One region of the Selenomonas oralis genome, then DNA from elsewhere that is predicted to be linked to it. Evidence: riboswitches for the same ligand, from Rfam matches in the RefSeq annotation. Region 1 holds a riboswitch; the other holds the start of a gene.
What was found. Region 1 has a riboswitch for cobalamin ahead of ACRTGH_RS11995 (TonB-dependent receptor plug domain-containing protein). Riboswitches for the same ligand answer to the same signal wherever they lie in the genome.
Positions count from the first base shown of each region.

Region 2: another riboswitch for cobalamin. It lies ahead of ACRTGH_RS11365 (methylmalonyl-CoA mutase family protein); the one in region 1 lies ahead of ACRTGH_RS11995 (TonB-dependent receptor plug domain-containing protein).

Region 1 covers NZ_CP194411.1:2,552,477-2,555,890, forward strand. Annotated here, with positions in the region: gene ACRTGH_RS11995 (TonB-dependent receptor plug domain-containing protein) at 1-1,907, opposite strand, end outside; cobalamin riboswitch at 2,186-2,361, opposite strand; gene ACRTGH_RS12000 (energy transducer TonB) at 2,489-3,382, opposite strand; gene ACRTGH_RS12005 (ExbD/TolR family protein) at 3,395-3,414, opposite strand, start outside.
Region 2 covers NZ_CP194411.1:2,410,122-2,413,535, forward strand. Annotated here, with positions in the region: gene ACRTGH_RS11365 (methylmalonyl-CoA mutase family protein) at 1-1,566, opposite strand, end outside; cobalamin riboswitch at 1,813-1,986, opposite strand; gene ACRTGH_RS11370 (hypothetical protein) at 2,116-2,379, shown strand; gene ACRTGH_RS11375 (type I glutamate--ammonia ligase) at 2,450-3,414, opposite strand, start outside.

The DNA of each region.
Region 1 (3,414 bases):
TAGTCCATTGGAGCCGGCATGATGCCCGCGCCGTCGCCCGCGATCTCGTACATGTTGAGCAGGCGGAAGTAAGTGCCGCCCGTCATGCGCAGGGAAAAGTTCTCATTGAATTCCTTTTTGAGCGCGACCTGCCAGGTCACCTTGGAATCCACCTGATTGTCCTTCGGATGAACCCAACGATACGTTTTGAGGGGATTGAAACGTCCGAACTGACTGTAGCCCACGATTTCCGAGCGATTGTAGCGGATAGCCGGCGTCAGCTGCCATGTCCTCTTCTTGTCGAGCGTGATGGTATCCTGCAGCTGTACATTGAAGATATTCTGATCGAACTGGTTGCGCATCTGCGCCCAGAGATTGCCGATGCCCGCCTGCACGTCGTCGATGACCTCATCGAGACCATCGCCCCGGATTTTCATGCGTTCATGTGAATAGTTCATCTGGAAGTCGAGCATATTGTTCTTGCTGAGCTCGTATGTGCCGTCCACCTGTATGTTGTACTTTTGGGAACTGTATTCGCTCCATTCACGCATCGGTATCTTGATCATAAAGCGCAGACCATCGTGAATATTTTCGGCACGGTAGCGCTTGTTCTGTTTCATATAGTCGACCATCCAGCCCCATTCGTAATTCTTCCCTATATAGCGCCGCTGCACGAGAAGCTCCGCCGCACTGAGCGTCTGATGACGCTTATCGTATTTATAGAGATCGTATTTATCAACGAGAAGCCCCGGTTGAATCATATCGAAATAGCTTCGGTAATCGACCCAAAGGCTGTCGGGCAGATGGCGATTGACAAATTTGTACGTTCCCTTGATCATCCAGTCATCGTTCTGCCATTTGACGAGAAGATCCGAATTGCTGTAGTCGTTGTATTGCCGCCGGCGGCGCGGATCATCCGCAGCAAGTACCAAACGCCCCCCATTGTCCTCGAGCCACTGGATACAGCCATCTACATTAGCCTGCCATGCCCCAGCTCCATTCGCAGCATCATACGCCGCTCTTTCTGCCGGCGTCATAGCGAGGTAGCCTTGCAGCTCTGCCCGTGTCTCCATAATCAGCCGTCCATCTCCGGTATTCGTATAGAACTGCTCCGCCGCATAGCTGCGATAGGGGAAGTCACCTTCCCGCGATTCATGGTTCAGTCCGAAGAGAAGGCTGCCGGGGCCAAGCGGTGCGGTGATTTCGACTGACGCCTTCTTCCCGCCGAACGAAGCAGGGCCAACCTCCGCCGAGCCATGCGCCTGCTTCGGCTTCTTCGTCACGACGTTGATGACGCCGCCGATAAAGGTGCCCGCAAAGCGCGCGGGGATGTAGCCGCGGTAGACCTCGATGCGCTCGACGTTGCTGACGGGAATCGTCGAGATATCGACTGCCGCGTCGCCGCCGAGGTTCGTCAGCACGCCGTCGACGAAGACGCCGACCTGCGCCGCCGTCGAGCCGCGCACCGTCACCGTTGTATACTGCCCCTTGCCCTGAACCTCACGCACATGGACACCCGGCACCATCTTCAAAAAGTCCGGCAGCGTCTTCTGCTCGCCCTTGAATTCCTCCGGACGAATGACGGTCACAGTACCCGGAGAAAGCGTCTCTTCCCATTTCGGCCTCCTCGCCTCCACGGTGATGTTCTCCAGCGTGTAATCCGCCGTTGTATTGGCACTCGCATTGCCGCCCTGTGCCGGTGTCTGCGCTGTCTGTGCCGTGCCCGCATTGACTCCCTGCGCCGGAGTGGGCGGCGTCTGTGCAGGCTCTTCCTGCGCCCCCGACCCCATCGACTCCTGCCACAAGGGTTCCGTCTTCGATGTCTGCGCTTCCTCCGCTGCACTTGCCGTCAGCGGGGAGCCGAGGACACCTGCCGCAAGCATCCAAAAAACCCCTGCCACCAAACGCTGTTCCTTTCTTTTCGCCATAAAATGGACACCTCTTATTTCTCCATTGTAGGACATATAGGCATGATTCAGAATAAATAGATAATAAATCCTATAATCATATGGCATCCCTCTGACCACCCCGGCTTCCAAAAAGAAAAGCCGCCTGCAAGCCAACGCATTGGCTGAGGCGGCCGCAAAGCTGCGGAAAAAGAAAAACCGGTGCAAAACGCACCGGAGACAACTCTATCCCGAAACTCATAGACGAAATCCCCTACCCATCGCTCGCAGGTACCGGCTTTTGAGTTTCCTCAAAACCGACGGTGATGTTGAAGCAGGCAGTTCTCCTGGCTCAGATTCATCGCCGCACCAAACCTTCCCAGAGCGTATGCTCCAGTGGCAAATCCTGGTGGGCTCCTCTTACAGTGGCGGGACCGCTCCGGCTTGTACCGGATTCCCTATTAAGTCTTGCGACACCTGTTCCTTGATATATTTATTTTTTATGATACCATTAGTCACATTCTAACGCAGCAATAACTATTTGTCAATCCGCTATAAGGGCAGGATGGGTTCCTGAAAAAATTATAACTTTATAATCCGGCCCATCCTGTCTCCTCTATTCCTCAGCGTATATAAAAATCTACTGTGACATTGACCCGGACTTCTCCCCCGGTAGGATTCGGGTAACTGCCGACGGCCCTCGCGGCTGAAAGAGCCGCGTCATCGAGAATGCCATGCCCCGATGAGCCCAGCAGCGAGACGCTGACAATATTGCCGCCGGCATCCAGCACGCAATGAATGGTAGACGATCCCTGCATCTCCCGCTTGATTGCCATCGTCGGATACTCCTTGTTCGCAATGATCGCTGCCCGGAAGCCCTCAGTATCGAAGGGACCGCTGCCCGTACCCGGTGTATTGCCGTCGCCGGATCCTTGGCCATCGCCCGACCCATCGCCCGTGCCCTGGCCGTCGCCCGTGCCGGAGCCGCTGCCGGAGCCGGAACCGCCGCCTGTACCGGAGCCTTCGCCCGGGCCTATGCCGCTGCCGGAACCAGATCCCGTACCTGTACCGCTTCCGCCGCCGCTGCCTTGTTCTCCGCCCGTGCTGCCTCCCGTATTGCTGCCTGCATCCGTGCCTTGGCCGGAGGTGGTGTCACTCGGTCTGCTCTGCTCCTCGCTCTTGGCCGGAGGAGGCAATCGGACCGGTTCCTTCGTTGTTGCCTCAGCCGCCTTGGACGCAGCAGTCTGCGCCTGCTGTACCGTTTCCACACGTTTTTCCATTTCCGCTTCCTGCAGCGGTGCTGGAAAATCTGCTGTCGCTGCAGATCCGCCGCCGCCACCGCCGCCTTCGTGGCCGCTTCCTTGGCTGAAATTGGACTCCGCAAGATCGATGATGTACGTCTGCTGTTCCTTTTCTTCAGCGACTTGCGCCAGCCACAGAACGAGCAGGGCTGCTGCGACAAGGTGAAGCAGGAAGGCGATGAGCGAAGCCTTGAGCCATGAATGATTCTGCTCCATATGCTGTACCTTCTATTTCTTCTGTTCCGCAG
Region 2 (3,414 bases), 140 kb from region 1:
ATCGGCAAGATAGGCTTCGACATCCTTCTTGCGCTTCGCAAGAAGCTCCGCCGTATCCTCCTCACGCGGGTCGAGGAGCTGTTCCGTCATGTTCGGATACATATTGTTGCCGACGATGCGGTCCTTGCGCAGCTCGAGGCTCTTGAAGCGCGCTTCAAGCGTCTTGCCTACTTCTTCCTGCACATATCCCGCCTCGAGAGCCTTAACGATGCCGCCCTTGCCCTCGATTGCCTGGAACTCAGCCCAGATCTTTTCCTGAATCTCCTTCGTCAGCGTCTCTACCGCCCAAGATCCTCCCGCCGGATCAATCGGCTGCATCAAACCGAACTCTTCCTGCAGCATGACCTGCACGTTGCGCGCGATGCGACGCGAGAATTCATCGCCCTTGCGGATCGGCTCATCGAACGGAGCGTTCTCGAAGGAATCAAGTCCGCCGACGACGCCCGAGAAAATTTCCGTCGTATTGCGCAGCATGTTGACATAAGGATCGTAAACCGTCTTGAAAAACAATGCGGGGCGCGCATGGATATGGATGCGCTGCGCTTCCTCGCCGCCGCCAAACGCCTTGACGATCTGCGCCCAGATCGGGCGAACCGCACGGAGTTTAGCAATCTGCAGGAAGAAGTTCGCGCCCATGGAGAAGCCGAACATCATCTGTTCCGCCGCCTCGTCCACCGTAAGCCCGCGCTCTATGAGAGCGCGCAGGTAAGCGACACCGACGGCAAGTGTCGAAGCAACCTCCTGCACATCATTGGCGCCGCCGCGCGAAACAGCATCGCTTCGCACCATGATCGTCCTGAGCTTCGGAGCATACTTCTTCACCCAAAAAGCCGCTTCCGCCATCTCATCATAAAGCTGCGGAAGTGCGGCATAGTTCTCGCCGCGCTGAATCATTTCACCCAGGGGATCCGCCCCTACGAAACCGCTGAGCTTGGCGAGATCGCCGCCGTCGGAATTGACAGACGCCGCGACGAGAGAAAGCATTGGCAAGGACGAAGCACCCGCATAGATATAGAGCGGATGATGGTCGAGCTTCAAGCCGTTAAGCGTCGTGTGCATATCCTCGACCGTCGTGATATTGCACCCTTCATCACCGATCTTTTCGGCATCCTTGGCATCCTTGTTGAGGAGCGTCGCCGAATCCAGACGGATGTTATAAATCGTCGATCCCTTGTCCACCTCGCGGCGCAGCAACTCGTTGTTTTCCTCAGGCAGCGTCTCGTCGCACGACTGCGCGATGCCCCAAGGCTGTTCAATGTAGCCGTTCGGACGCACGCCGCGAAGGAAGTTGTCCATACCCGGGAAGTCGGTTCTCGGCAAGATTCCGTCTGTCATCTTGTGCGTGTACATCGGCTCAAACGTAATGCCCTCATACGTTTTCGTAAACATCTTCTTCTCGAAGGGAGCCCCCTTCAACAACTCGACGCAAGCCTCTTTCCACTCCTCATACGTCGGCGGCTCAAATTCGTCGAGCGGAACATCGGGGAAACTCGTTTGTTGTTCGGCCTTCTTCAAGATGGCCTGCAGGTCAAGGTTCTCATCCTGACCCTTTGTTTCATTGCTCATACTTCCACAGCCTCCCTTAACAATGATACGGAACACAACAAAACCGCCCTGCGTTTAAAAGGCGGTTTCTGTGTTCCGGTCGACAGGCTTCATGTAGAGATGCTTCTGCACGTCGTTTCCAGTCAGAACATCTTCTTTCCAAATAAAAATCCGGTGCCAAAAGCGCCGGAGAGCCCGCCGTGTCCCAGTACGGCAAAATCCCCTACCCATCGCTCGCAGGTATTGGCACACCTCAATGGTACGCCAACGGTGATGTCAAAACAGGCAGTTCTCCTGGCTCAGATTCATCGTCCAATCATGCCTTCCCAGAGATTTCTCCAGTGGCGTTCTATGACGGACTCCTCTTACAGTGGCGGGACCGCTCCGGCTTCTACCGGATTCCCTATTAAGTCTTGCGACACCTGTCTCCAACAATATGTTGTTTTCATCTTTATATTAACTCTATTTATTGGGGATTGTCAATACTTCCGAAGTCTTTTACAATAAAAATATGAGTTGAACCCCGACCTTTTCCCAAGACTCTTCCAAATCATGCAAGGAGGCTATTCCATGATCAAAATTCATGGCGCCGTCATCATAGAACAAGGCGTGACCTTTGCCATAGTTGTCGTCAAACCCCACGTCACTCAGTACACGGCACGCGCCGTATCGTTCCGCAACGAGATCGCGCCCTTTTTCCGCAACTTGCCCATCATCCTGATGTCGCAGGATCGCGATGGAAAACCGCGCTATTACGGCAGAAAGGACATCGTCGATTTTTTGAAAACAGTGAAAATCGAGCAGATTCCTTGGAAGACATACCATATCTATTAAAAGACGCACCTGCCCCAACAAAAGAAAAAGCGCCTGTCTTGGCGCTTTTTCTTTTGTCATCAGCAAACCGTCAAATCATATTCTTCGTATAGGCATCGTAAAGAACTTTGAGCTCCTCAATCTTATCATACATCTCCACCTGCAGGCCAGAAGCGGCAGCGTAATCGCCCTCATTCAACGCCTTGATCAGAAGCGTGAAAAGTGATTTCTCATCAATGCTGTCTTTTGCGAGATAGGAACGGATTCCATTGATCTTGTTCCAGTTGTAGGAATCCTGATCCGTTACGAAATCCGTCTGCACCTCGCGCGCCTTGCGCACGATATCACGATTTTCAGGAATGATTCGGCTGATGAGCTCCGTTTTCCAGCGCAGGAGCGCGCCCGCCTTGAAAGCGTCGATAATCTGCTCACGAAGTGCACCGCCTGCTGTAATGGCCTCCACCTTCTCCGGGTGGTTCTCAAAGCCCTGCATATTTTCCCAGACCGTCGACGGCGGCGCACCGAAGAGGCGATCGCGTTCCCTTTCGGTATAATCCTCGAATACATCGATTTCGCTCCTGTAAGCGCGATTCTTTTCGAGATAGAACCCCTCCTCGCCTGCATCTTTGGACAATTCCGCCAGCAGGGCATCCGTCGTGCGGGAAACAGCCGCTTTCACCCCATCAAGAACAGCGGAATAGACAGCTGCCAGGACAAGGTATGTATTGGAATACGGATTGCAGGCGCGCAATTCGAAGCGCGTCGCATAAGGATTCGTCAAATCACGAATCAAACCCGCAAGTATCGTGCGGTTGCGTGAGGGAATCTCGGGTGTGTGGCCAAGGGATGTGACAATGCAGACCGGCGCCTCAAACCCCGGCTTCAAACGATTCAAAGAATCATTCGTCGCCGAGACAAACGGATTGATAACCTCGTAATTCTTCAAAAGCCCCATGATTGCGCCATAACCGACAGCACTGAGGAAGTCCTTTTTCATATCCTGCGGCGTAAAGAGATTATAGACCTTGCCGTCTTCCATAACAGCGGCAATGCAGA